3 regions of the Streptomyces sp. NPDC052101 genome follow, and region 3 is predicted to be linked to each of the others. Evidence: predicted binding sites of a transcription regulator. Region 3 holds the regulator's gene; each other region holds the start of a gene.
The links. Region 3 encodes HrcA, which represses chaperone genes, less so after heat shock. Its sites were predicted from a motif close to TTNGCACTCNGNNNNNCNGAGTGCNAA; they were not measured.
Positions count from the first base shown of each region.

Region 1: groL (chaperonin GroEL) is a predicted target of HrcA. The motif match lies at 4,550-4,576, and genes of this name have one in related genera.
Region 2: groES (co-chaperone GroES) is a predicted target of HrcA. The motif match lies at 1,322-1,348, and genes of this name have one in related genera.

Region 1 is NZ_JBFAWH010000003.1:148,946-158,316, forward strand. Features, by position in the region: gene AB0L75_RS07920 (trehalose-6-phosphate synthase) at 1-799, opposite strand, end outside; gene AB0L75_RS07925 (glucosyl-3-phosphoglycerate synthase) at 893-1,837, opposite strand; SAM riboswitch class I at 1,966-2,130, shown strand; gene thrC (threonine synthase) at 2,148-3,431, shown strand; gene AB0L75_RS07935 (MoaD/ThiS family protein) at 3,490-3,765, shown strand; gene AB0L75_RS07940 (cold-shock protein) at 4,198-4,404, shown strand; gene groL (chaperonin GroEL) at 4,739-6,361, shown strand; gene AB0L75_RS07950 (Uma2 family endonuclease) at 6,452-6,889, opposite strand; gene AB0L75_RS07955 (hypothetical protein) at 6,871-7,092, opposite strand; gene AB0L75_RS07960 (Uma2 family endonuclease) at 7,143-7,820, opposite strand; gene AB0L75_RS07965 (hypothetical protein) at 7,880-8,701, opposite strand; gene AB0L75_RS07970 (SH3 domain-containing protein) at 9,115-9,371, shown strand, end outside.
Region 2 is NZ_JBFAWH010000022.1:29,491-38,861, forward strand. Features, by position in the region: gene AB0L75_RS31265 (polysaccharide deacetylase family protein) at 1-252, shown strand, start outside; gene AB0L75_RS31270 (polysaccharide deacetylase family protein) at 318-1,118, shown strand; gene groES (co-chaperone GroES) at 1,496-1,804, shown strand; gene groL (chaperonin GroEL) at 1,929-3,554, shown strand; gene AB0L75_RS31285 (ester cyclase) at 3,646-4,353, opposite strand; gene AB0L75_RS31290 (SDR family oxidoreductase) at 4,429-5,202, opposite strand; gene AB0L75_RS31295 (MOSC domain-containing protein) at 5,289-5,957, opposite strand; gene AB0L75_RS31300 (LysR family transcriptional regulator) at 6,038-6,937, shown strand; gene AB0L75_RS31305 (WhiB family transcriptional regulator) at 7,007-7,336, opposite strand; gene AB0L75_RS31310 (response regulator transcription factor) at 7,717-8,328, shown strand; gene AB0L75_RS31315 (sigma-70 family RNA polymerase sigma factor) at 9,331-9,371, shown strand, end outside.
Region 3 is NZ_JBFAWH010000009.1:199,068-208,438, forward strand. Features, by position in the region: gene AB0L75_RS18545 (PDZ domain-containing protein) at 1-619, opposite strand, end outside; gene AB0L75_RS18550 (hypothetical protein) at 755-1,303, opposite strand; gene AB0L75_RS18555 (VOC family protein) at 1,386-1,778, opposite strand; gene AB0L75_RS18560 (16S rRNA (uracil(1498)-N(3))-methyltransferase) at 1,794-2,540, opposite strand; gene AB0L75_RS18565 (nitronate monooxygenase) at 2,537-3,625, opposite strand; gene dnaJ (molecular chaperone DnaJ) at 3,726-4,862, opposite strand; gene hrcA (heat-inducible transcriptional repressor HrcA) at 4,863-5,879, opposite strand; gene AB0L75_RS18580 (MBL fold metallo-hydrolase) at 6,041-6,763, shown strand; gene AB0L75_RS18585 (DUF3097 domain-containing protein) at 6,798-7,613, shown strand; gene AB0L75_RS18590 (Uma2 family endonuclease) at 7,591-8,169, opposite strand; gene hemW (radical SAM family heme chaperone HemW) at 8,269-9,371, opposite strand, start outside.

The DNA.
Region 1 (9,371 bases), on a different contig from region 3:
GGGCCCGGGCGCGCAGGAAGTCCGCGTCCGCGCCGAGGCCGTGCACGCCGATCCGGGTGTCCGAGGGCGCCTTGGGCCCCAGCACCGCGTGACAGCACTCCGCGAAGGCGTCCGCCCAGCGCCGGGTCAGGAAGGCCGCCCGGTCCGCGCCCAGGATGCCGTTCAGCAGCGCGGCCGCGATGTCGTCGGGCAGCAGCCGGAAGTAGTCCGGCGGCGCCCACGGGGTGTGCGAGAAGTGGCCGATCCGCAGGTCGGGGCGGAGTTCGCGGAGCATCCCGGGCACCAGGCACAGGTGGTAGTCCTGCACCAGCACCGCCGCCCCGTCGGCCGCCTCCTCGGCCAGCGCCTCGGCGAACGCCCGGTTGTAGGCCTCGTACGACGCCCACTGCCGCCGGAACTCCGCGTCGAAGACCGGCTCCAGCGGGGTCTGGTAGAGCATGTGGTGGATGAACCAGAGCACCGAGTTGGCGATGCCGTTGTAGGCGTCCGCGTGCACGCGTGCGTCGATGTCGAGCATCCGCACCCGCTGCCCGCCGGTGTCCTCGGCCGGCAGCAGCCCGCCGGCCGCCCGCCGTACGGCCGCCCGGTCGCCGTCGCCGAGCGCCGCGCACACCCACACCGAGCCGGCGTCCGGCCCGATGGCGGACAGCCCCGAGACCAGCCCGCCGCCGCCCCGCTTGGCGCGCAGTGAGCCGGACCCCTCGGCCCCTTCGTCGTCGTACACCGTGTACGAAACCGGGCCGCGGTTGGACGCGACCAGAACCCGAGCCTTCTCGGCAGCACCCTGCGTGGAAGCCATGGTCGAAAACCTAGCCCGGCCCGGAAACGCTCAAACGTACGGACGGGCGCGGCGTACGGACGTATACGACCGGATCACGCGTGTACAACCGGATCACGCCACCTTGCGCTCGGCGTACTCCGCGATCTCCAGCATCGGCGGGCGCTCCTCGGTGTCCACCGAGTAGGTGCGCGGCTCGAAGCCGTCCTCGCCCCGTTCGAACTGGGTCAGCGTGGGGCGCACCAGGTGGCCGCGGGCCAGCCGGAGCTGGGCCGTGCGGTAGATCGCCGCGGCCATCCGCCCCAGCGCCTGTCCGTCCTGGTGGCGGTGGATGCGCACACCCACGTCCACCTGGGCCAGCGCGTCCAGCCCCACCAGGTGCAGTGCGTCCACCAGCATGCCCAGCTCCACGCCGTAGCCGACGGGGAAGGGGAGCTGTTCCAGCAGGCTGCGGCGGGCCGCGTACTCGCCGCCCAGCGGCTGGACGAAACCGGCCAGCCGCGGCCAGTGCATGTTCAGCAGCGGGCGGGCCATCAGCTCGGTGACCCGGCCGCCCTGCCCCGCCGTCCCGGCGAGCGGGCGGTCGTACATGGCCTTGACCAGGTCGACGCCCGGCTCGGTGAGCAGCGGGCCGACGATCCCGGAGACGAAGTCGGAGGAGAACTCCCGCAGGTCGGCGTCGACGAAGCAGAGGATGTCCCCGCCGGTGACCAGCAGGGACCGCCAGAGCACTTCACCCTTTCCGGGGACGGCCGGGATGCGGGGCAGGATCTCGTCGCGGTGAACGACCCGCGCGCCCGCGGCGGCGGCGACCTCGGAGGTACGGTCGGTGGAGCCGGAGTCCACGACGACGATCTCGTCGACGAGCGGAACCTGCTCCACGAGGTCGTGCCGGATGATCGCGACGATGTCGCCGACGGTCTCCTCCTCGTTGAGCGCGGGCAGCACGACACTGACGGTCTGGCCCGTGCGCTGCTTGGCGGACAGGATCCGGTGGAGCGGGCGATCGGCCACGGACCAGGAGCGGGTGGCCAGCCAGCGCTCGACTTCTTCCAGCACGGTCTGCGGCTCCTCACGTGTCTCGCGGTTCGGACGACTATCTCAACTGTCCAGGCCTTCGGTTACAGTCTTGAACAACGCCGATGACCATCGCATGTCGGGGGTCGCGTGCGTCCACAATCGAATACCGCTCATCCAGAGGGGCAGAGGGAAACGGCCCGATGAAGCCCCGGCAACCCTCCAGTCGGTTCTCGTAGATCAGCCTGATCAGGTGTGATCGCTCAGCGAGGCTCCCGGCTAGGGAAGGTGCCAAATCCGTCTCATGGCGAGATGCGCCATGAGGAAGATGAGGAGAAAGGGCCTCGCCTCCATGGCTGTGCAGACAGTTGCAACCACCAGCGATTCCACCGTCGACCTCGGTCCCGCCGCGGCCCTGAGCTGCCGGGAGTGCGGTCACCGCGTCCCGCTCGGCCCCCTGTTCGCCTGCGCGGAGTGTTTCGGCCCGCTGGAGATCGCCTACGACTTCTCCGGCTACGACACCGAAGAGCTGCGCCGCCGTATCGAGGCCGGTCCCGCGAACATCTGGCGGTACGCCCCGCTGCTGCCCGTCCCCGCGGACGTGGCCGGCAAGCCGAACCTGAACCCGGGCTGGACCCCACTCGTCAAGGCCGACAACCTCGCCCGCGAGCTGGGCGTGACCGGCGGCCTGTATGTGAAGGACGACTCCGGCAACCCGACGCACTCCTTCAAGGACCGCGTGGTCGCCCAGGCCCTGGAGGCCGCCCGCGCCTTCGGCTTCACCACCCTGTCCTGCTCCTCCACCGGCAACCTCGCCGGTGCCGTCGGCGCCGCCGCTGCCCGGGCCGGCTTCCGCTCCTGCGTGTTCATCCCGCACGACCTGGAGCAGGGCAAGGTCGTCATGGCCGCGGTCTACGGCGGCGAGCTGGTCGGCATCGAGGGCAACTACGACGATGTGAACCGCTTCTGCTCCGAGCTGATCGGCGACCCGGCCGGCGAGGGCTGGGGCTTCGTCAACGTCAACCTGCGGCCGTACTACGCGGAGGGCTCCAAGACCCTCGCGTACGAGATCTGCGAGCAGCTCGGCTGGCGGCTGCCGGACCAGATCGTGGTCCCGATCGCCTCCGGCTCCCAGCTCACCAAGATCGACAAGGGTCTGAAGGAGCTGATCGAGCTGGGTCTGGTTGAGGACAGGCCCTACAAGGTCTTCGGCGCGCAGGCCGAGGGCTGCTCGCCGGTGTCCACGGCCTTCAAGGCGGGCCACGACGTGGTCCGCCCCCAGAAGCCCAACACCATCGCCAAGTCCCTCGCCATCGGCAACCCCGCCGACGGCCCCTACGTCCTGGACATCGCGCGCCGCACCGGCGGCGCCGTGGAGGACGTGACGGACGCGGAAGTCGTCGACGCGATCAGGCTGCTCGCCAGGACCGAGGGCATCTTCGCGGAGACGGCGGGCGGTGTGACCGTCGGCGTCACCCGCAAGCTGGTCAAGGACGGCGTCCTGGACCCGACGAAGACCACGGTGGTTCTCAACACCGGCGACGGCCTCAAGACGCTGGACGCGGTGGCGGGTACAGGGCTCACCGCGACCATCCGTCCCAGCCTGGAGTCGTTCCGCGAGGCGGGGCTCGTCTAGCCGCAGATCCAACACAGCCCTGCGCCCCTAGGGCGTCACCCTGACCGGAGGTTTCATCGTGAGCGTGACCGTTCGCATCCCGACCATCCTGCGCACCTACACGGGCGGGCAGGCCGAAGTGGCCGCCGAAGGGGCCACCCTCGCCGAGGTCATCGAGGACCTGGAGAAGAACCACACCGGGATCGCCGCCCGCGTCCTGGACGACCAGGGCAAGCTGCGCCGGTTCGTCAACGTCTACGTCAACGACGACGACGTCCGCTTCGAGCAGGGCCTGCAGACCGAGACCCCGGACGGCGCCGGTGTCTCCATCATTCCGGCGGTCGCCGGCGGCTGATCGTTACCTTGGGTAACTTCAGTTACTCATTGTTCATTGAATTGCCTCCTCCGTGAGAGAAGCGGAGGGGGCAATTCTGCGTGATTGAGCGCGGTACAGTTGGGGAACCCGGTCTCGGCCTTCGGGTCAGGACCCCTGGAATCACGCTGTACGCCCGACAAGAAGTAGCCAAAGTGCGCGGGTTCTATGCGGCTTTTGTGTCGTTTGCGTGCCCCGACTTGCCCTGAAGTCGGGTGAATTCTCCCCACATTCCGGACCGTTCCCGTCCAGAATTCTCGTCCGATTGACCTGTTGCAGACGGCAGTTGGACAGATACATTCAGCCGCGGTCGACGCGTTCCGGCGCACGCCCCCGACCGATTTGGGGGGTGAGGTCTGACCCGGATCCGCGAAGTGTGGATCTGTGCAAGGGCCAGTAATAGGGGAGTTAGGCATGGCTCAGGGCACCGTCAAGTGGTTCAACGCGGAGAAGGGGTACGGCTTCATCGCGGTCGACGGTGGTGCGGATGTTTTCGTCCACTACAGCGCGATCCAGATGGACGGTTACCGCACCCTGGAAGAGGGGCAGCGGGTCGACTTCGAGATCTCGCAGGGCCAGAAGGGCCCGCAGGCGGACATGGTCCGGCTGGCGACCAGCTGAAGCACGCGTCGACTGACAACGACGTTCTTCTGTTCATTGTCGAAGGGCCCGTACCTCCTGGGTGCGGGCCCTTCGGCATGCCCGGCACCCCCCGGCGCCCCCTGTTCGCGCGCGGCTGAGCGCCCCCTCCGGCATGCCCGAGGCGCTTGCACTCGGGGGTGCCGAGTGCTAATCATTGGCGTTAGCACTCTGAAGGTGAGAGTGACAAAGAAGGACCGGGTCGGTGAGGCCCGCAGGCCACGTGGGGCAAGGAACCACAGGCCGGCGAGCCGTCCGTCGCGGGCGCGGGCGCGGTCCGAAGGAATCACCCCCAGTCCTGGAGGGACCACTTCACATGGCCAAGATCATCGCGTTCGACGAGGAGGCGCGGCGCGGCCTCGAGCGCGGCATGAACCAGCTCGCGGACGCCGTCAAGGTGACGCTCGGCCCCAAGGGTCGCAACGTCGTCCTCGAGAAGAAGTGGGGCGCCCCCACGATCACCAACGATGGTGTCTCCATCGCCAAGGAGATCGAGCTCGAGGACCCGTACGAGAAGATCGGCGCCGAGCTGGTCAAGGAAGTCGCGAAGAAGACGGACGACGTCGCCGGTGATGGCACGACGACCGCGACCGTCCTGGCCCAGGCCCTGGTCAAGGAAGGCCTGCGCAACGTCGCGGCCGGCGCCAACCCGATGGCTCTGAAGCGCGGTATCGAGAAGGCCGTCGAGGCCGTCTCCGCCGCCCTGCTGGAGCAGGCGAAGGACGTCGAGACCAAGGAGCAGATCGCCTCCACCGCGTCCATCTCCGCCGCCGACACCCAGATCGGCGAGCTGATCGCCGAGGCCATGGACAAGGTCGGCAAGGAAGGCGTCATCACCGTCGAGGAGAGCAACACCTTCGGTCTGGAGCTTGAGCTCACCGAGGGCATGCGCTTCGACAAGGGCTACATCTCCGCCTACTTCGCGACCGACATGGAGCGCATGGAGGCGTCGCTCGAGGACCCGTACATCCTCATCGCCAACTCCAAGATCGCCTCGGTCAAGGACCTGCTCCCGCTGCTGGAGAAGGTCATGCAGTCGGGCAAGCCGCTGCTGATCATCGCCGAGGACGTCGAGGGCGAGGCCCTGTCGACCCTGGTCGTCAACAAGATCCGCGGCACCTTCAAGTCCGTCGCCGTCAAGGCCCCGGGCTTCGGCGACCGCCGCAAGGCCATGCTCGGCGACATCGCCATCCTCACGGGCGGCGAGGTCATCTCCGAGGAGGTCGGCCTCAAGCTGGAGAACGCGACCCTGGACCTCCTGGGCCGCGCCCGCAAGGTCGTCATCACCAAGGACGAGACCACCATCGTCGACGGCGCCGGCTCCTCGGAGCAGGTGGGCGGCCGGGTCAACCAGATCCGCGCCGAGATCGAGAACAGCGACTCGGACTACGACCGCGAGAAGCTGCAGGAGCGCCTGGCGAAGCTCGCCGGCGGTGTCGCGGTCATCAAGGCCGGTGCCGCCACCGAGGTGGAGCTGAAGGAGCGCAAGCACCGCATCGAGGACGCCGTCCGCAACGCGAAGGCGGCCGTCGAGGAGGGCATCGTCGCCGGTGGTGGCGTGGCCCTGCTGCAGGCCTCCTCGGTCTTCGAGAAGCTGGACCTGGAGGGTGACGAGGCGACCGGCGCCAACGCCGTGAAGCTCGCGCTGGAGGCCCCGCTGAAGCAGATCGCCGTCAACGGTGGTCTCGAGGGTGGCGTCGTCGTGGAGAAGGTGCGCAACCTGGCCGTCGGCCACGGTCTGAACGCCGCCACGGGCGAGTACGTCGACATGATCGCCGAGGGCATCATCGACCCGGCGAAGGTGACCCGTTCCGCGCTGCAGAACGCCGCCTCCATCGCCGCGCTGTTCCTCACCACCGAGGCCGTCATCGCCGACAAGCCGGAGAAGGCCGCCGCGGCCGCTCCGGGCGGCATGCCGGGCGGTGACATGGACTTCTGATCGACCTGACGGTTGATCGCCTGTCCTACGGACCGAGGGCGGTACGTCCAGCTTCTGGCTGGGGGTGCCGCCCTTGGGCGTTTACTGAGGTCAGTCGGCGTACTCCTTGAGTTCCTCGGTGTCCAGGGTGATGCTCACCGGCGGCGGGAGGTCGACGGTGGCGCCCCAGGGGTGGGAGAAGGACTGCTGGTAGCGGCCGTCCTTCGGTTCGCTGTAGACGGTGACTGCGCTGTTGTCGCGGTCGATGAGGAGGTAGACGGGGATCTCGGCCGTTGCGTAGCCGATCGGCTTGTCGATGCGGTCGCGCTGGTTGGTGTCGCGGTCGCCGACTGTGATCTCCAGGACCATCAGGATGCCGTCGGGGTCGGACCATTCGCCGTGCCCTTTGAAATGGCCGCGCCGCGCGAAGGCTCCGTCCGTGCGGGCTCGTCCATTGCGGTCGGCCTGCGTCTTGACACCAGAGAAGGGGTAGAGGCCATGGCCAGGACGCTGGAGGAGGCACTGGCGCGTCAGCCACGTGGAATGCAGGAGTGGTTGCCGTCCTGAGGGGCTTTGACCTCTAGTTTTCCGTTGAGGTACTCAAGCCGGACGGTCTCCGGCGCCCGGCGCTCCAGCTCCTCGAAGTCCTCGACGCTGAGCGGATCCCTGGTGCGGACACGCCCGTCGACGAATTCCAGCTGCACGTTCGGCGGGGCCGCTTCGGCAAGATCCTCGAAGTCCTCGGTGGGCATCGGCAAGCGTCTTGTGGCGCAGGGGGTCATGGCGTTGCTTGTGTCCACGGTCAGTCGGCGTAGTCCTTGAGGTCCTCGGTGTCGAGGGTGACGTCGACCGGGCAGGGGAGTGCGACGGTGGCGCCCCAAGGGTAGGACGGGGACTGTTGGTAGCGGCCGTCCTCGGGTTCGCTGTAGACGACGAGCGTGTCGTTGTCGCGGTCGATCAGCAGGTAGATGGGGATTCCGGCTTCGGCGTAACCACGGACCTTGTCGATGCGGTCGCGTCGGTCGGTGTCACGGTCGCGAGAGGTGACTTCCACGACCATGAGGACGCCGTCGGGGTTCGCCCAGTCTCCCTCCTGGGCGATGAAGTGGTTGAACGGGGTCAGCGCACCGTCTGCGCAGGCGTGGCCCTTGCGGTAGGCCCCGACCTTGAGCTGCTGTTCGGGGTACAGGGCCAGCTCGGGACGTAGCTGCATGAACAGCCGGAGGAGCCACATCACGATGCCCCGGTGACGCTGGTCAGGCATCGGCTTGACCTCTAGCCTTCCGTCGATGAGTTCGAGCTTGACGCCCTCTGGAGCCTTACGGGCAAGCTCCTCGAAGTCCTCGACCGTGATGCGGTCGCCCTTCACGTACAGCCGCCCGTTGATGAATTCGAGCTGCACGTTTTTCGGGGCCCTGCGGGCAAGCTCCTCGAAGTCCTCGACGGACATCTGCGGGCGATGGGCGGTGCTGGGGGTCATGGTGTCGCCTCCTCCCCTCCATCGTGCCCCGGGGTGGTGTCGTCGGACCGTAGGAGCGGTCATGTGGGTGTCCTTTCGCTTCGTCGTCGTACGGACATGGCAGCCCGGATCTCTCCTGCGCGGGTGCGGACTGCGAGGGCGGGCAGGGGCGTACTGGGGTGCGCGGGGGCGCGTCCGCCTCGGCAGCCGCTGCACACGCCCCCAGGTAGTGCTTCCGGCCGCCCCGGCACCCCGCACTCCGCGCACTCCAGGACCCGGCGCGGTGGGCGTGGGGCTACCGGCTCGGGCGGGAGTTTGTCGGTCAAGCGGCGGCGGAGCAGGGCCGCTGGGCTGTGTACGGGGGTCGGCAGGCCTGCGGTCAGTGCGGTCCGGAGTGTTTCCTCCGTGGCTCCGCGTGCGAACCACTCCTCCACCAGCGGGGCGAGTGCGGCGCAGTCGGCGGCGGAGAGGGACAGGACCGGGGCCGTACGACCCAGGGCGGCGAGGAGGATGTGGGCGCGGGAGCGGGTGGGGCCGGGCCGTTCGGGCGGTTCCTCCGGTACGTCGCCGCGTGTGAACGCCGCCCACCAGGTGTCGTCGCGTGCGGCACGGGAGAACCACGTTCGGGTGATCCAGCGAGAGCCGCCGTCTTCCGTCTCCAGCCGCTCCCTTCCTCGCCGTAAGTGCCCTGCCGCCTGGAGCCGGTTGAGGGCCGTGCGAAGCGCGCACTGGCCGTACGGGAGCTGCTTGGCCAGCGTTTTCACCGAGATGTCGGCGCCGTCGGGGAGACGGTCGACGTACGCGGCGATGGCCGCTTCGCGGGGCGGGAGGTGTGCGAAGTCGTGGTTGGTGCGGGGGCGTTGGTCCGATGCCGAGCGCTTGCCGTAACCCGGATTGGCCATCGGGTGGGGGGGAGGCGTGCGCGGACAGGGGGGCAGCACTAAGCTTGGCGTCAGCCACGTGATCGGGGGTCCGTCCGGTCTCGTAGTCAGACCCCCGCAGGTGTTGCTAGCACCTTGCGGGGGTTGTTCGTTATGCGGGCACGCTAAGGCCTCGTGACTGTCTGTCGCAAGTCGGTCGCGCCAAGTCAACTCACAGGGCGGGAGGGTGGGTTGAGGCCCGCCTCTCATTCCATGCAAAGAGCGCTCGGAGCTGGTGGCTTGAGCTTCGGGGTGTTGGTGCCGGGCGCCCGCCGCCCGCTCTCTTTCAAGATCATGAACATGCTATGTTCCCTTCCGGCCAAGATCATCTGACTTGGTTTCACATGGTTTGTTCTGGAGGAACTGTGTCCTTCGCAGTACGGGGGAAGCGCGGCATGGCACTGACCGGCCTCGCGGTCGCCGCCGCCATCGGTGGCGCGACGCTGGCCACGACGCCGGCCTACGCCGACGACGTCTACGGCCACTGCACCACGGACGGCGTCCGTCTCCGCTCTGAGCCGAGCACCTCCGGTGCGGTGCTCGGTCTCTGCTACACCGGCGAGCGCCTGGCGCACCGGGACGTGTCCGGTGACGGTCAGTGGGACCTGGTCTACGACGTCGACAGCGGCGTCAGCGGATGGATGTACCACGG
Region 2 (9,371 bases), on a different contig from region 3:
TACAACGAGGACACCCTGCGCGCCGCCAAGTCCTGCGGCATCAAGTACGCGCCGATCTGGAACGAAGAGGTCTACGTCGACCACTGGGAGTACCGCGAGGACGACCAGAAGATGCGCCGCGGCGACATCGTCCTCACCCACTTCCGTGGCCGCTCCGACTGGAACGGCACGATGATCGACGACATGCGCCGCTTCCTGAACAAGATCACACGCGAGGGCTACGCCGTGGCCCGCCTGGAGGACTACCTGTGAGGCCGGGGAGGAGCCCGCGGGCGCGGCACGCGAAGGCCGGTCACGGCTGCCGCCCGTGCCGTTCCCTGGCCGCGCTGCTCGCCTCGGCCCTCCTCCTCACCGGCTGTGCCCAGTCCGTCGACCCCATCGAACGCCTCGGCAAGAAGGCCGCCGAGGGCGTACGCCCGCACGGCCCCGCCCCCGACCGGAGCTACCGCCGCTGGGGCCTGACCGAGCCGCTCGCCCGTCCGCCCCGGCCCGCCGCCCGCTCCCTTGCCCTCGCCCCGCAGACCGGGGGCCGCGCCCTGCCCCGCGTCGTCGACCACGTCCCCACCCGCGACCGTGTCGTCTTCCTCACCTATGACGACGGCGCCGAGCGGGACCCCCGGTTCGTCGACATGGTCCGCGAACTCCGGCTGCCGGTCAGCATGTTCCTCACCGACAGCGCCACCGGCCCCGGCTACGGCCACTTCGCCCGGCTGCACCGGCTGGGCGCGGGCATCCAGAACCACACCCTCGACCATCGCGCGCTGGCCGGACTGCCGTACGCCGCTCAGCGCGCCGAGATCTGCGGCCAGCAGGCCAGGCTCAGGTCCCGCTTCGGCCTGCGCCCCCGCCTCTTCCGCCCGCCGTACGCCGCGTACGACACCACCACCCTGCGCGCGGCGGCCGACTGCGGTATCTCCACGGTCGTCCTGTGGCGCGCCGCGATGACCCCGACCGACCTCGTCTACCTCCGCGGCGAACACCAGCTGCGCCCCGGCGACATCATCCTGGTGGGCCCGGACGAGACGACGGGCCGAAGCCTGCTGCAACGCACGACCCGGGCTCTGCGCAGGGTCCAGCAGCGCGGGCTGACGGTGGGCCGGTTGGAGGACTACCTGTAGCTCTATGCCGGGCAGCGTTTCAGCGAGGGCCGGTAGAGGCAGCCCGTCCGGCGTTCGAGGACGAGGCCGTTGAGGCCGAAGCGGGGGTCCGGGGGCGGCAGCCCCCAGGGACGGCGGGCCGAACACTGGCCCATCAGGCACCCGGCACACCGGCCCATCAGGCACCCGGCGCGCCCCGTCTTCCGCCGACGCGCCGCACGGCATTGGCACTCCGCTTGACCGAGTGCTAATCGCGGTCATAGTCTCGGCTCTGGCACTCCCCCCTGGAGAGTGCCAACAAACGCGACGGGCAGGTCCGGCACCCGCGACGACGGATCCACCTGGTCGCCACCTCAGACAGTTAACCCCGTGAGATCTCCGAAGGGGGAGGTCGGATCGTGACGACCACCAGCTCCAAGGTTGCCATCAAGCCGCTCGAGGACCGGATCGTGGTCCAGCCGCTCGACGCCGAGCAGACCACCGCCTCTGGCCTGGTCATCCCGGACACCGCGAAGGAGAAGCCCCAGGAGGGCGCCGTCCTCGCCGTGGGTCCGGGCCGCTTCGAGAACGGCGAGCGCCTTCCGCTCGACGTCAAGGTCGGCGACGTCGTCCTGTACAGCAAGTACGGCGGCACCGAGGTGAAGTACAACGGCGAGGAGTACCTCGTCCTCTCGGCTCGCGACGTGCTCGCGATCATCGAGAAGTAATCACCTCGAGCATTCCATTTGCTCTTGAGCTGCGCCCCTGGCCCCCGCGACCGATAACGAAGCCGGGCGTCCGGGGCGCAGTTGTCTTTACACCCAATAGATTTCCGAGAGGGCTTCCGCTGTCATGGCGAAGATTCTGAAGTTCGACGAGGACGCCCGTCGCGCCCTTGAGCGCGGCGTCAACAAGCTGGCCGACACGGTGAAGGTGACGATCGGCCCCAAGGGCCGCAACGTCGTCATCGACAAGAAGTTCGGCGCCCCCACCATCACCAACGACGGTGTCACGATCGCCCGCGAGGTCGAGATCGAGGACCCGTACGAGAACCTCGGTGCGCAGCTGGTGAAGGAGGTGGCGACCAAGACCAACGACATCGCGGGTGACGGCACCACCACCGCCACCGTGCTCGCCCAGGCGCTGGTGCGCGAGGGCCTGAAGAACGTCGCCGCCGGTGCCTCCCCGGCCGCCCTGAAGAAGGGCATCGACGCCGCGGTCGCCGCCGTCTCCGCGGAGCTGCTCGCGTCGGCCCGCCCGATCGACGAGAAGTCCGACATCGCCGCCGTCGCCGCGCTGTCCGCCCAGGACCAGCAGGTCGGCGAGCTGATCGCCGAGGCGATGGACAAGGTCGGCAAGGACGGTGTCATCACCGTCGAGGAGTCCAACACCTTCGGTCTGGAGCTGGACTTCACCGAGGGCATGGCCTTCGACAAGGGCTACCTGTCGCCGTACTTCGTGACGGACCAGGAGCGCATGGAGGCCGTCCTGGAGGACCCCTACATCCTCATCAACCAGGGCAAGGTCTCCTCCATCCAGGACCTGCTGCCGCTGCTGGAGAAGGTCGTCCAGGCCGGCTCCTCCAAGCCGCTGCTGATCATCGCCGAGGACGTCGAGGGCGAGGCCCTGTCGACCCTGGTCGTCAACAAGATCCGCGGCACCTTCAACGCCGTCGCGGTGAAGGCCCCCGGCTTCGGCGACCGCCGCAAGGCGATGCTGCAGGACATGGCGATCCTCACCGGCGCCACGGTCATCTCCGAGGAGGTCGGCCTCAAGCTCGACCAGGTCGGCATCGACGTGCTCGGCTCCGCCCGCCGCGTCACCGTCACCAAGGACGACACCACGATCGTCGAGGGTGCCGGCAAGCAGGAGGACCTGACGGGCCGCGTCGCGCAGATCAAGGCCGAGATCGAGAACACCGACTCCGACTGGGACCGCGAGAAGCTCCAGGAGCGCCTCGCGAAGCTGGCCGGCGGCGTGTGCGTGATCAAGGTCGGCGCCGCCACCGAGGTGGAGCTGAAGGAGAAGAAGCACCGTCTGGAGGACGCCATCTCCGCGACCCGCGCCGCGGTCGAGGAGGGCATCGTCTCCGGTGGTGGCTCCGCTCTGGTGCACGCCTCCAAGGTCCTCGAGGGCAACCTCGACAAGTCCGGCGACGAGGCCACCGGTGTCTCGGTCGTCCGCAACGCGGTCGTCGAGCCGCTGCGCTGGATCGGTGAGAACGCCGGCCAGGAGGGCTACGTCATCGTCTCCAAGGTCAAGGACCTGGAGAAGGGCCAGGGCTACAACGCCGCCACCGGTGAGTACGGCGACCTGGTCAAGGCCGGCGTCATCGACCCGGTGAAGGTCACCCGCTCCGCCCTGGAGAACGCCGCCTCCATCGCCTCCCTGCTGCTCACGACCGAGACCCTGGTCGTCGAGAAGAAGGAAGACGACGAGCCGGCCGCCGCGGGCCACGGCCACGGCCACGCCCACTGAGCCTGACGCTCGTTCGAAGGCCCGGCACCCCGCCACGGGGAGCCGGGCCTTCGCGCTGCCGGCCGCACGAAGAGGCCGTCCGGGAAGCGCCCTACGACTCCAACTCGTCCAACGCGCCCAGCTGTTGCATCAGCCCCAGCTGGTCATGCTGCCACCACAGCTCGGCGATCTTGCCGTTGTCGGCGAACCGGAACATCGTCGACCCGGTCATGGTGACCTTCCGGCCGGTGGGCGCGATCCCCAGGAAGTCGCCCCTGTGCGTGGCGTTCCACGTCCAGCGCGCGCAGGCCCGGTCGCCCTGGGCGAGGAGGTCCTCAACGGTGAAGGCGAAGTCGAAGCCGCCGCGCCACATCCGGACCTCGGCACGCAGGTTGTCCAGCCCGAGGGTGTCCTGCGGATTCACCGGGTCATGGCTGTGGATGTCCTCGTCGAGAAGGTCGTTGAGCGGGGCGAGTTCGCCCGGAGCCGCGAGCACCGAGAAGAACCTGCGCACGGTGTCCTCGGCCAGCCGATCGTCCCGTACGACGTCCAGGTCGATGAACGTCGGCATCTCGTCGCACAGGGCGACCAATCCCTGGAAGATCCGGTCGGTCTCCGGGAGGTTCGAGTTCCGCATCGCCTCCTCGTAGGACGGGAACTCCACCACTTCCACGATGTGCGACGCGTCCGAACGGTCCTTGCCGACCAGCGCGTGCGTCGCCGTCCGCTTCCCCTTGGTCTGCTCGACCCAGTCGTCCATCAGCCGGTTCATCTCGTCCAGCCGGCTCGTCCTGCACTCGATGAGCTGCACGAAGGTCATGACGCCGCCTCCCGGCCCCCCTGGCCCGGTTGTCCACCCTCATTTTCGCACCGGGACGGCAGCGCCACCTGTCCGCTACTGCGGCCCGTACTTGCGCCCCGTCCGCGAGGAGATGCCGCCCAGCAGCCCGCGCGGGGTGACCTTCACCAGGCCCATCAGCGCCTTGTAGCGGGGGTCGGGGATGGACAGCGACTTGCCGTGCGCCAGATCGGACAGGGCCGACGCGACCAGCTTGTCGGCGTCCAGCCACATCCAGCCCGGGATGTTGTCCGTGCCCATCCCGGCCCGCTGGTGGAACTCGGTGCGCACGAAGCCGGGGCACAACGCCATCAGCCGGACGCCGCTGCCCGCCAGGTCCTTGGCCGCGCCCTGCGTGAACTGCACGACCCACGCCTTGGAGGCGCCATAGGTGCCCCGCGGCACGAAGGCGGCCACGGAGGCGACGTTGACGATCCCGCCCCGGCCGCGCTCGCGCATCGCCTCGGCCGCCGCCGAGGTCAGCCGGAGCACCGCCTCGCAGTGCACTTTGAGCATCTTCAGCTCGTCGGCCATGGCCACGTCGAGATAGCGGCCCTTGTTGCCGAAGCCGGCGTTGTTGATCAGCAGGTCGACCGGGTTCTTCCGGTCGCCGAGGCGGTCGGCGACCGTCTCGATGCCCTTGTCCTCGGCGAGGTCGGCGGTCAGCACCTCCACCTCGATGCCGTGCCGGTCGTGCAGTTCGGTCGCCTGCTCGCGCAGCCGCCGGGTGTCCCGTGCCACCAGGATGAGGTCATGCCCGTCAGCCGCCAGCCGTCGCGCGAACGCGGCGCCGATCCCCGCGGTCGATCCCGTAATCAGAGCCGTTGTCATGGCCCAAGGGTAGTGACCCGGGGACCGGCCCGGAGCGAGCGCGTCCGCTGCCGGTCAGGCTCGGCGGCGGCTCGGCCGACGGTTCTTCAGCTCTCCTGCTGGGCCACGTACTTGCGCGCCGCCGCCAGCGTCTCCGCGTGCAGCGCCTCGCCCGCCACGAGGAGCCGCGGCAGCAGTTCCCGTTCGGTGGTGACCGCGCGGAACTGCAGCGCCGCCGTCACCCCGTGGTCCGGCCGGTGCACGATCTCGATTGGGTCGCCCGCGCGCACCTGGCCCGGTTCGATCACCCGGAGGTAGGCACCCGTTGCGCCCTTCTGCGTGAATCTCTTGACCCAGCCGCGCTCGCCCAGATGGCCCTGGAACGTGCGGCACGGGATCCGGCCCGAGGTCACCTCCAGAACCACCTCGGCACCGATCCGCCAGCGCTCACCGATCAGCGCCCCGGAGAGGTCCAGACCGTCCGTCGTCAGGTTCTCTCCGAAGCAGCCATTGGCCAACGATCTGCCGAGTTCGCGCTCCCAGTCGTCGAGGTCCTCGCGCGCGTAGGCGTACACCGCCTGGTCGTTGCCGCCGTGGTGCCGCAGCTCGCACACCGCGTCGCCGGCCAGCCCGCTCGCGCCCACGCCCTTGGGGCCCGGCGCGGTCACCCGCACCGGTCCGTCGACCGGCTTCTTGTCGATGCCCGTCACACCCTGTGACTGGTCCGTGTACGGCACAGCCCGGGGCCGGCCCAGATTGACCGAGAGAAGCTTCATGTCCGCACGGTACGGCACCACGCCTCAAAGCGTCGAGCGAATATCGCGCGCCATCTCCAAGTACCCCTTATGCTCGAAGGGTGATCGAGGCCCGTCATCTCCGCGTCCTGCGCGCCGTCGCCGCCACCGGTTCCTTCTCCGCGGCGGGGCGCGAACTGGGCTGCACCCAACCCGCCGTCAGCCAGCAGATGAAGGCCCTGGAGACCTCCGTCGGTACCCCGCTGCTGGTCCGCAACGGCCGCGAGATGCGGCTGACCCAGGCCGGGGAAGCCCTGGTCAGGCACGCCTCCGGCATCCTCGCCGGGCTCACCGCGGCCGAGGAGGAGGTCGCCGCCATCGCGGGCCTGCGCGCCGGCCGGGTGCGGCTGGTCTCCTTCCCCAGCGGCAGCTCCACCCTGGTCCCCACCGCCCTGGCCGCCCTGCGCGCCGCCCACCCCGGCACCCGTGTCTCCCTGGAGGAGGCCGAGCCGCCGAAGTCCGTGGAGCTGCTGCGCGAAGGCGACTGCGACCTGGCCCTCGCCTTCCGCTACGAGGGGGCGGCGGTCGCCGAGGACTGGGACGACCTGGTGGTCCGGCCGCTGCTGACCGACCGTCTGGTCGCCCTGGTGCCCGAGCGGCACCGCCTCGCGCGCGCGGAGGCCGTGGCCATCGGCGAGCTGGCCCAGGAGCCCTGGATCGCGGGCTGCCCGCGCTGTCGCGGCCAGCTGGTCGAGGTGTGCGAGGGAGCCGGTTTCGCCCCGCGCATCGACTTCGCCACGGACGACTACCCGGCGGTGGTCGGCCTGGTCGGCGCGGGCCTGGGGGTCGCCGTACTGCCCCAGCTGGCGGTGGAGTCGGTACGGCCCAGGGGGGTGCGCGCGGTACGGCTGGAACCGGCGGTGCGCCGCGAGATCGTCGCCCTCACCCTGCCCGATCTGGCACAGGTGCCGGCCGTGGCGGCGACGCTGGAGCAACTGGCCCGGGCGGCCGGTCGCGCCTAGGCGGCGGGACCCGCAACGCGAGGGCACGCGTGCGCGTGCCCGGTGCGGATAAGTTGCAGAAACGTTCCTTCAGTGGTTGGGGGCGGTGTCGGCGCCGGTGGCCGAGGCCGTCACCAGGCGGTTGCGTGCACGCCCCATCAGCTCCTCGCGCTCGTCCTCGGTCAGGCCGCCCCACACGCCGTACGGCTCGCGTACCGCCAGCGCGTGCGCCGCGCACTCCGCGCGCACAGGGCACCTCATGCAGACCTCCTTGGCCGAGTTCTCGCGAGCGCTCCGAGCCGCCCCGCGCTCGCCCTCGGGGTGGAAGAAGAGCGAGCTGTCCACGCCGCGGCAGGCAGCCAGCAACTGCCAGTCCCACAGGTCCGCGTTCGGTCCGGGAAGGCGGGAGAAATCTGCCATTACGTGACCCCTTGTAGCCGTTCTGAGCGGATACGGTGCCAACGACCGTACATCTCCGGTCTAAGAAGATGAAAATATGACTCATTGGCAATCTAGCCTCGGACACCACGAAACGGGAAGAAAAGCGGCTAAATGGGGCATAGTTGTGATGAAAAGTTGAGGGTCTGTGGTCCATGTCTGCACCGTGTCGAGCCCCTCACGTAGAGTGCCGAAGACGGCATGTAGCCCCGTAACTCTTTCGAGTGACCGTCGTTGAGAGTGCGGAGGCGGTTGAAAACACAAGCGCTCGGGCAGGCGTCCGAGGCGGTCGACCGCACAGGTGACGATTCCGTACCAGCCTGGAGGCTCAAGGTGACGCGCATCAGCTGCGGAGGGCGGTCATGACATCCGTCCTCGTCTGCGACGACTCCCCGCTTGCCCGAGAAGCGCTCCGCCGCGCGGTGGCGACCGTGCCCGGCGTCGAGCGCGTGACGACGGCGGCCAACGGCGAGGAAGTCCTCCGCCGCTGGGGCGCCGACCGTTCCGACCTCATCCTGATGGATGTGCGCATGCCCGGCCTGGGCGGCGTGGAAACCGTGCGGCGTCTGCTGTCCGCCGACCCCGGCGCACGCATCATCATGCTCACCGTCGCCGAGGACCTCGACGGCGTGGCCCTCGCGGTCGCCGCCGGCGCCCGGGGCTACCTGCACAAGGACGCCTCGCGCGCGGAGCTGCGCGCCACGGTGACGCAGGCCCTCGCCGACCCGACCTGGCGGCTGGCGCCGCGCCGGCTCCGCTCGGCCGAGATGGGCGCCGCGCCCACGCTCACCGCGCGTGAGATCCAGGTCCTGGAGGGCATGAGCCACGGCCGCTCCAACGCCGAGATCGGCCGCGAGCTGTTCCTCTCCGAGGACACCGTCAAGACGCACGCGCGGCGCCTGTTCAAGAAGCTCGGCGCCTCGGACCGGGCCCACGCCGTGGCGCTCGGCTTCCGCTGGGGACTGGTCCGGTAGGCAGTGCCCAGCCCTGCGGGGCGGGCGGAGCCGGCCGCCACCGGGCATGGTCCCGGGAGCCGGACGGGGGTCCGCCTCCCCTGGCAGCAGCCGAGCGCCCCGGCGGCGCCCGAACACCCCGGGGAAGCAGACCCGGCACGCCCCACGGGGCGTCCGGGCCGTCTGCGACCACGCCCCACGACACGCTCAAGCCACGGCGCCGGACTCCGGACCGCCGGGCCGGGCCCCGGCCCGGCGCGGGCGACGGGGGCACGGTCCGGACGAGCGCGCCCCTCGGCTCCGGCGGCGTCTCGACGTGCCTTGCGAGACGGCCGAGGGTGCCCCGCGGCTTCGCGGGTGTGCCGGCGTGGCCCGGTGGTGGTGTGTCGGTCTGCCATGGCCGTGCGCCGGGCGTACGCGGGCGCCCTGCGGCTCCGGGGGCGCCTCGGTGTGCCCGGCGGCGTGCGCGAGGGGCGTCGTACGCCTGCCCCGGCCCGGGCGTCGTACCGGCGCATCCCCGTCGGCCCAGGACTCGTCGGTCCCGGACTCGTCGGCCCAGGAGGACGGGTGTCGGTGAAATGCCTTGACGGGTGTTCCGGTTGCCCGGGGACGCGGCTGTGACGCGGCGTCGAGGGGTGGACCCGGTCACACTCATGGAGCCGTGCGACAGCCCGTCGCCCGGGTGGCCGGTCGCACCCGGGCACGGAGATCCACTTGATGAACACCCGTGGTCGGCGCCGCGCGAGAGGCGCCGGGCCGCCCGCGGGAGGGCTGTTCGCGCCTCTGGCGTACGACTCCGTCGGACGCTTCGGCGGGCGCTGTGCAAGGCGGCCCACCGGACGCGCGCTGCTCGTTTCGGCGCGGATGCCGCATCCTTGAGATGTGGAGTCTCTCGGGGACGAGTCGATCGAGGTGAAGGGGAGGGCGCAGGGGATGAGTGCCGGCGCACCTGCTCATAACGCTTCGGTGCACAACCACCAGCACGATGCGACGGACCGGACGGCCGCAAGGCACCATGGACCGATGCGCGACGACGAGGCGGGCACGGCCCAAGGGGCGATCGG
Region 3 (9,371 bases):
GCAGGTCGGAGCCGTCGGCGAGGGAGGAGTACAGGGCGCCGGTGCCCTCGTGGTCGGACAGGAACGCGATCCGGTCCCCGGCCCACACCGGGCACTCGATGTTGCCGTCGACGTCCTCGTGCAGCCGGACGAACTCCCCGCTCCCCTCCCGGTCGATCCACAACTTGCCCGCGGTGCCGCCCCGGTAGCGCTTCCAGTGGGCGGCCTCGCGGCCCATCGGCGCGGACAGCAGCACGGTGGCCGGGCCGGACGCCACATCGCCGACCGGGCCGTACGGCAGGGTCTCGGCGGGTCCGCCGTCCAGCGGGACGGCGTGCGCCCAGGTGTGCCGGAAGCTGGCCTGGCCCTGCGCGCCGAGCGCGAGCACCCGCCCGTCCGCGGTCCAGCCGAGCACCTCGGTACAGCGGTTGCCCCAGTAGGTCAGCCGGTCGGCGGGGCCGCCGTCGACGGGGGCGACGTGCACCTCGGGCGCGCCGTCGCGGGTGGAGGCCCAGGCGAGGAGCCGTCCGTCCGGGGATATCCGGGGCATGGTCACCGGCATGTTGTCGGCACTGACCCGCCAGGCCCGGCCGCCGTCGAGGGGCGCGAGCCACACGTCGTCCTCGGCGACGAAGGTCACCAAGTCGCCGTGAACATGGGGGAAACGGAGATAGCCGGAAGACGTCGTGGTTCCCGTCGAAGCACCCTGAGTCACCCCGTCACTGTACGCAGCGAGCGGTGTGCCCCGCGCCCCTTCCGATCACTTGCCCCGCGCTCACTTTCCCTCGGCGGGCCAGCAGGTGGGGTCGCCCTTGCACCAGACGGTGCGGGTGACGGTGACCGTCGCGGTGGGCTGCCCGCCGCCGGGGTGGTAGGTGGGCGGGCTGTACGTGGGTCCGGGCCTGGCGGCGCAGTCGCCGAGTCCGTCGACATGGAAGACCTGGCGGCCGCCGACCCTCGCCGTCAGGTCGCCGCGCACACAGGCGCCGTCGACGGCCCTGGTCACCGTCCCGGTGACGGTGATCTTCCGCCCGTCCTTGGTCTCACCCTTGCAGTCGACGGAGACGACGGTGGTCTCGGCCGGCCGGGGCGTCCTGCCCGCCGCATCGCGGGCGTTGCCGTAGGCACCGGTGCAGGTGAGCCAACTGACGTCGATGTGTTGCCGCTTGAGCCGGGCCGTCGCGGTGGTCTCCGTGGTGTAGGCGGCGCCGGCGGAGCTGAGGTCGTCCGGCTGGCATGCCGCCACGGCCGCACCGGCGACCGCGACGAGCCCGGCCACCGCCACCACCCGCGTCCCGCGCCGCATCCCTCTCAAAGCCCCCATGCAGGGCAGGGTGCCACCGGCATGGGCGGCCCGGAAGGCCGCATACGGCCACTCCCCCGTTCGGGAAGCCTCTCCTGGCCCGTCAGCCGCGCAGCAGCAGCCACTCCTGGAGTTCGACCAGGTTGCCCTCCGGGTCCTTGAGGTGGGCCACGCGCATGCGGTCGGTCATGGGGGCCGGGCCGTGCAGCAGGGTGGCGCCGCGCGCGGTGATCTCGGCGCAGTAGGCGTCCAGGTCGTCGACGCGCAGGACCACCAGGGAGCGGTGGCCGTTGACGGCGTCGCCCAGTTCGTCCAGGATCTCGGCCATCATCGCGCGGTCCTGCAGCGCGATCCCGGCGGATCCGGCGTGCGGGCTGAACTTCTCGTACGGGCCCTCGGTCGCCCCGGACTGCGGCTTGAGGCCGAGGACGTCGGCGTAGAAGCGGTAGCAGGCGGCGAAGTCGGTGACCAGGAGCCGGACTTGGGCGAGTTCCACGGTGTCCCCCAGATGTCAGGACCAGCGGCCGGTGCGGCCCAGCAGCAGGGCCGCGGCGGCGGTGCCGGCGGTTGATGTACGCAACACGGTAGGACCGAGCACATACGCCTTGGCGCCCGCCTCCTCGAAGACCGCCAGCTCGTCGCGGGCGACGCCGCCTTCGGGGCCGACGACCAGCACGATCTCGCCCTCGGCGGGCAGTTGGGCGGTGGCGAGCGGCTCGCTGCCGTGCTCGAAGTCGGAGTGGAGTACGGCGGCGAAGTCGGCTTTGGCCAGAAGTGCGGCAACCTGCTTGGTGCCGGCCGCGTCCGCGACCTCCGGGAAGCGCAGCCGACGGGACTGCTTGCCGGCCTCGCGCGCGGTGGTCCGCCATTTGGCGAGCGCCTTCAGCCCCCGGTCGCCCCTCCACTGGGTGATGCACCGGGCGGCCTGCCAGGGCACGATCGCGTCGACCCCGACCTCGGTCATGGTCTCGACGGCGAGTTCACCCCGGTCGCCCTTGGGCAGGGCCTGGACCACGGTGATCCGCGGGGTGGGCTCCGGCTCCTCGGAGATCGCGCTCATGCGGACGATCAGCCGGTCCTTGCCCTCGCTGCCGATCACCTCGCACACCGCGTAGCGCCCCGCGCCGTCGGTGAGGACGACCTCCTCACCGGGCTGCAGCCGCTTCACGGAGACGGCATGGCGGCCCTCGGGCCCGTCGAGCACGTACCGGTGGCTGTCCGACTCGAAATGCTCGACGACGAAGACGGGTGCGGTCATCGTCGCTCACCTCCAGAACCGGCGAGGCCCGACAACGCTGTCCGGGCCTCGGCGAGTTCGGCCGCCAGCACCTCCACCAGCCGCCCGGCGGGCAGCTCGCGGGCCATGCGGTGGCCCTGGCCCGCCCACAGCGCCATGCCCTGCGCGTCACCGGCCTTGGCGGCGGCCTTGCGCAGCGGGGAGGTGAGGTGGTGGATCTCCGGGTAGGCGGCGGGCGCGTACGGGCCGTGCTCGCGCAGGAACCGGTTGACCAGTCCGCGTGCCGGGCGGCCCGAGAAGGCGCGGGTCAACCCGGTGCGCGCGAACAGGGGGTTGGTCAGCGCCTGCTTGTGCAGGGCGTGGGCGCCGGACTCCTGGGCGGCGAGGAACGCGGTGCCCAGCTGAGCCGCGCTCGCGCCGGCCGCGAGGACGGCGGCGATCTGGCCGCCGCGCATGATGCCGCCGGCGGCGACCACCGGGATGTCCACGGCCTCGCGGATCTGCGCGACCAGCGACAGCAGGCCTATGCCGGAGCCGTCGTTCTCGGGCAGGTCGCGATGGGTGCCCTGATGACCGCCGGCCTCCACGCCCTGCGCGATCACCGCGTCCGCACCGGCCTGCTCGACCGCGCGGGCCTCCTCGGCGGTGGTGGCCGTGACCAGGGTGACGGTGCCGGCCCGGCGCAGCTTGTCGAGGACCTCCCGGCTCGGCACACCGAAGTGGAAGGAGACCACCGGCACCGGGTTGTCGAGGAGCACGGCGAGCTTGGCGTCGTAGCCGTCGTCCCGGCCGCTGTCCGGGTCGCCCAGCTCGGTCTCGTACCAGGCGGCCTCGCCGGCCAGCTGGTGGGCGTAGACCTCGACGGTTCCCGACTCGGCGTGCTCGGGCTGGGGCATGAACACGTTCACGCCGAAGGGGCGGCTCGTGAGCCCCCGCAACTGCTTGATCTCCTGGTACATGCCGTCGGCGGTCTTGTATCCGGCGGCGAGGAACCCGAGGCCACCGGCCTCGGAGACGGCGGCGGCGAGCTGCGGTACGGAGACACCGCCGGCCATGGGAGCCTGCACGATCGGGTGGGGGAAAAGATCGGTCAGCGCGGAGGACATGACCGCATGTTGTCACGTCCTTTGAACAAGTCCGAATCGGGGCTTCCCACGGCATAGGACAGTGGCATACGGGGTGCCGAAGCACCCCGTACCCAGCGTCTCAGCGCCCGTTGAAGGCATCCTTGAGCCGGCTGAACAGCCCCTGCTGCCCCGGCTGGAACTGCCCCTGCGGCCGCTCCTCGCCGCGCAGCTTGGCCAGCTCCCGCAGCAGCCGCTCCTGCTCCGGATCCAGCTTGGTCGGCGTCTGCACCTCGACATGCACGATCAGGTCGCCCCGGCCGCCGCCGCGCAGATGCGTGACACCCCGGTTGTGCAGCGGGATCGACTGGCCGGACTGGGTGCCGGGCCGGATGTCGACCTCCTCCATGCCGTCCAGCGTCTCCAGCGGCACCTTGGTGCCCAGGGCCGCCGCGGTCATCGGGATGGTGACCGTGCAGTGCAGGTCGTCGCCGCGCCGCTGGAAGGTGTGGTGCGGCAGCTCGTGGATCTCGACGTACAGATCACCGGCCGGACCGCCACCGGGGCCGACCTCGCCCTCACCGGCGAGCTGGATCCGCGTGCCGTTGTCGACACCGGCCGGGATCTTCACGGTGAGCGTGCGCCGCGAGCGGACCCGGCCGTCGCCGGCGCACTCCGGGCACGGGGTCGGCACGACCGTACCGAAGCCCTGGCACTGCGGACACGGCCGGGAGGTCATGACCTGGCCCAGGAAGGACCGGGTGACCTGCGAGACCTCGCCGCGGCCACGGCACATGTCACATGTCTGAGCCGACGTACCGGGCGCCGCGCCCTCTCCGTTGCAGGTGTTGCAGACGATCGCCGTGTCGACCTGGATGTCCTTGGTCGTCCCGAAGGCCGCCTCGTCCAGCTCGACCTCGATGCGGATCATCGCGTCCTGGCCGCGCCGGGTGCGCGAGCGCGGACCGCGCTGCGACGCCGTACCGAAGAACGCGTCCATGATGTCGGAGAAGTTGCCGAAACCACCGGCCCCGAAGCCGCCCGCGCCGGCGCCGCCCGCCTGCGAGAGCGGGTCGCCGCCGAGGTCGTAGACCTGCTTCTTCTGCGGGTCCGACAGCACCTCGTAAGCGGCGTTGATCTCCTTGAACCGCTCCTGGGTCTTCGGATCCGGGTTGACGTCCGGGTGCAGCTCGCGAGCGAGCCGCCGGAACGCCTTCTTGATCTCATCCTGCGACGCGTCGCGGCGCACGCCGAGAACGGCGTAGTAGTCCGTGGCCACTTACGACTCCGCCAGGATCTGTCCGACGTACCGTGCCACTGCGCGTACCGCTCCCATCGTTCCCGGGTAGTCCATGCGGGTCGGTCCGACCACGCCGAGCTTGGCAACCGCCTCGCCGCCCGAACCGTAGCCGACCGACACCACGGAGGTGGAGTTGAGTCCCTCGTGGGCGATCTCGTGCCCGATGCGCACGGTCATGCCCGGATCCTTCGCCTCGCCAAGGAGCTTGAGGAGCACGACCTGCTCCTCCAGGGCCTCCAGGACGGGCCGGATCGTGAGGGGAAAGTCATGTCCGAAGCGGGTGAGATTGGCGGTGCCGCCGATCATCAGCCGCTCCTCGTTCTCCTCGACGAGTGTCTCCAGGAGAGTGGAGAGCACCGTCGAGACCGTACCGCGGTCCTCGGCCTCGAAGGCCTCCGCCAGGTCCTCGACCAGCAGCGGCACGTCCGTGAATCGGCGTCCCGCGACCCGGCTGTTCAGCCGTGCGCGCAGGTCGGCGAGGGAGGACTCGCCGAAGGGCGCCGGGCAGTCGACCATCCGCTGCTCGACCCGGCCGGTGTCCGTGATCAGCACGAGCATCACGCGCGCCGGGGCGAGCGAGAGCAGCTCCACATGCCGGACGGTGGACCGGGTCAGGGACGGATACTGCACGACGGCGACCTGCCGGGTGAGCTGCGCGAGCAGCCGCACCGTGCGGGCCACGACGTCGTCGAGATCGACGGCGCCCTCCAGGAAGTTCTGGATGGCGCGCCGCTCGGGCGCGGTCATCGGCTTGACGCCCGCGAGCTTGTCGACGAACAGCCGATAGCCCTTGTCCGTCGGGATCCGCCCGGCACTGGTGTGCGGCTGGGCGATGAACCCCTCGTCCTCCAGGGCCGCCATGTCGTTGCGGACGGTCGCCGGGGAGACCCCGAGGTTGTGCCGCTCGGTCAGGGCCTTCGACCCGACCGGCTCCTCGGTGCCGACGTAGTCCTGGACGATGGCGCGCAGCACCTGAAGCCTGCGTTCACTCAGCATTCGCGCGCACCTCCAGCACGTCGTCCCCTCTGTCCCGCGATTCGTCCGCCTGGCACTCTTCGCATGTGAGTGCCAGCGCTCCCGGCCCAGTGTACGGCTGTCGGGTACACCCGGGGCAAGGTCGGTGCGGTCACGGCGGCTCGTGCAGCTAGCGTCGCGGTATGACGGTGACTTGGGAAGAGCTGGGGTGGCAGCGGCTGGCCGCCGGGGTCGGCCGGTGCCGGCTGCCCGGCTGGGACTGCACGGCCGGGCTGGTCCTCGGGGAGGGTACGGCGCTCCTGGTGGACGCCGGCTCCAGCCTGGCCGAGGGCGCGCGGCTACGGGCGCGGGCCGAGGAACTGGCCGGCGGCCGTGTGACCCATCTCGCGCTGACCCATCCCCACTTCGACCATGTCCTCGGGGCGGCCGCGTTCGCCGGGGCGGAGGTGTACGGGGCGGTGGGCCTGGACGCGGTGTTCGCGTACGAGCGCGAGGACCTGCGCCTGGACGCGATCAGGAACGGCCTGCCGGTCGCCGACGCCGACGAGGCGGTGGACGCGCTGGCCCCGCCCCGGCACCTGGTCTCCGGCGAGTGGACCCTCGACCTCGGCGCGAGCCGCCAGGTGCTGCTGGCGAACGTGGGCCCCGGTCACACGGCCCACGACCTCGCGATCCTGGTCCCCGGTTCTCCGGAGGTGGTCTTCTGCGGCGACCTGGTCGAGGAGTCCGGCGAGCCTCAAGCCGGCCCGGACGCGGTCCCGTCCCGCTGGCCGGACGCCCTCGACCGGCTCCTGTCCCTGGGCGGCGAGGACGCGCTGTACGTACCCGGTCACGGAGCGGTGGTCGACGCAGGCTTCGTCCGCCGTCAACGCGACGAGCTGGCGGCCCGCTTCGGCGTGTCGTAGGCGCGGGCGCGGGGCTTCTCCTATCGTCATCCGAATGCGCAAGTACTCCGCCGACCTGACCCCGCCGTGGAAGAGGCAGCAGCCGGTGCCGGAGGTACCGGCGGAGCCCGGCCTGGTGGTGGAGGAGCCCGGTACCGGCTTCTGCGGCGCGGTGATCCGCTGCGAGGCCGGCACGGTGACGCTGGAGGACCGCTTCGGCAAGCACCGGGTGTTCCCGCTGGAGCCGCGCGGCTTCCTGCTGGAGGGGCGCGCGGTCACGCTCGTACGGCCGTCGTCCTCCGGTCCGGTACGTCCCGCCCGTACCGCCTCCGGCTCGGTCGCCGTCCCCGGTGCCCGCGCCCGCGTGGCCCGCGCCGGCCGCATCTACGTCGAGGGCCGCCACGACGCCGAGCTGGTCGAGAAGGTCTGGGGCGACGACCTGCGCATCGAGGGCGTGGTCGTGGAGTACCTGGAGGGCGTGGACGACCTGCCGTCGATCGTGTCCTCCTTCGCGCCGGGCCCGGACGCGCGGCTGGGAGTGCTCGTGGACCACCTGGTGCCGGGCACGAAGGAATGGCACATCGCCGAGTCGGTGACGAGCGAGCACGCGCTGGTGGTCGGCCACCCGTACATCGACATCTGGGAGGCGGTGAAGCCGGCCGCGCTCGGGATCGAGGCCTGGCCGACGGTCCCGCGCGGCCAGGACTGGAAGACGGGCGTGTGCCGGGCCCTGGGCTGGCCGCCGGAGAACACCGGGGCGGTGTGGCAGGCGATCCTGAAGCGGGTGGGGTCCTACAAGGACCTGGAGCCGGAGTTGCTGGGGCGGGTGGAGGAGCTGATCGACTTCGTCACGGGTAGCGGTGGGGCCTGACGTTGGGGAAGGTTCCGAACTCGCTGGTTTTCAGCTCGACGCCCAGGACATCCAGCATCAGCGGCCGGCCGAACTTCTCGATGCACTGCGCTCGGTAGTTGGCGTCCTCGCCCTTTCCCTCGGGCTTCGTGAACAGAACGCACTGCGCCATGATCGGATCGATGACGAGATAGGCGGGCACGTTGCCTGCGGCATAAATCGAACGCTTGACGGCATAGTCGCGGTGAACGCTGTTCTTGGAAACGACCTCGACGACCATCGTGATCAATTGGCACGGCAGCAGACGCCCCGAATCGGGCAGGACGTCACGAGCCACGACCACGAGGTCCGGAACCGGCTCACTCGCCTCGTCGACGAGGTCCACGTCCTGGGTCTGGAGCGGATACCAGCGATCCAACGGAATCTGCCGCTCCGTGAGCAGCACGATCAGGTTGTGCACCAGATCAGGGCTGGCCATCATCACGATTTCCCCCCGCAGAAGCTCCGCTTTGAGCCCGTCAGGCGGCTCAAAACCCTCGAAGAACTCTGCGACTCCACGTTCGTCCACAGCGGTCATCTCCGTGGCCTCTACATTCGCCGCATGCTGTCAGCGGCAGCCTACGAACCAGGTTAGGGACCGCACCGGCGTTCCGGGGGGATTCACTCACCGGAGTGATCAGTCCACCAGATCCCGCACCACCGCATCCGCCAGCAACCGGCCCCGCAGCGTCAGCACGGCCTGCCCCTCGTCGTACGGCCCCTCCTGGAGGAGTCCCTCCCCCAGCGCCCGCCGCGAAGCCGCCAGCCCCTCCTCCTTCAGCAGAGACAGCGGCACCCCCTCCCGCAGCCTCAGCTCCAGCAGGATCCGCTCCACCCGCCGGTCCTCCTCGGACAGCAGCTCCCGCCCGGCCCCCGGCGAGCGGCCGGAGGCGAGGGCCGCCGCGTACGCCCCCGGATGCTTGACGTTCCACCAGCGGACCCCGCCCACGTGCGAGTGGGCCCCGGGGCCCGCGCCCCACCAGTCGGCGCCCCGCCAGTACAGCTCGTTGTGCAGGCAGCGGGCCGCCTGCGAGGTGGCCCAGTTGGAGACCTCGTACCAGTCGAAGCCCGCCTGCGACAGCACCGACTCCGCGATCAGGTACCGGTCCGCGTGGACGTCGTCGTCCGTCATCGGGACCTCGCCCCGGCGGATCCGGCGGGCCAGCTGCGTGCCCTCCTCGACGATCAGCGCATACGCGCTGACGTGGTCAGGGCCCGCGCCGATCGCCGCCTCCAGGGAGGCCCGCCAGTCGTCGTCGCTCTCGCCGGGGGTGCCGTAGATCAGGTCCAGGTTCACGTGCTCGAAGCCCGCCGCGCGCGCCTCCCCCACGCATGCCTCGGGGCGGCCCGGGGTGTGGGTGCGGTCGAGCACACGCAGCACGTGCTGCCTCGCGCTCTGCATGCCGAAGGAGATCCGGTTGAAGCCGCCCTCCCGGAGCGTGGCGAGATACGCGGGGTCCACGGACTCCGGATTCGCCTCCGTCGTGATCTCGGCGTCCGGTGCCAGGCCGAACTCGTCGCGGATCGCGGCCAGCATCCGTACCAGGTCGTCCGCGGCCAGCAGGGTCGGCGTACCGCCGCCGACGAAGACCGTACGGACCTGGCGCGGGTCGTCGCCGAGCACCTTCCGGGCGAGGCGGATCTCGTCCGTCAGCGTGTCCGCGTAGTTGTCGCGGGAGGCCAGCACCCCGCCCGTGCCGCGCAGCTCGGTCGCGGTGTAGGTGTTGAAGTCGCAGTAGC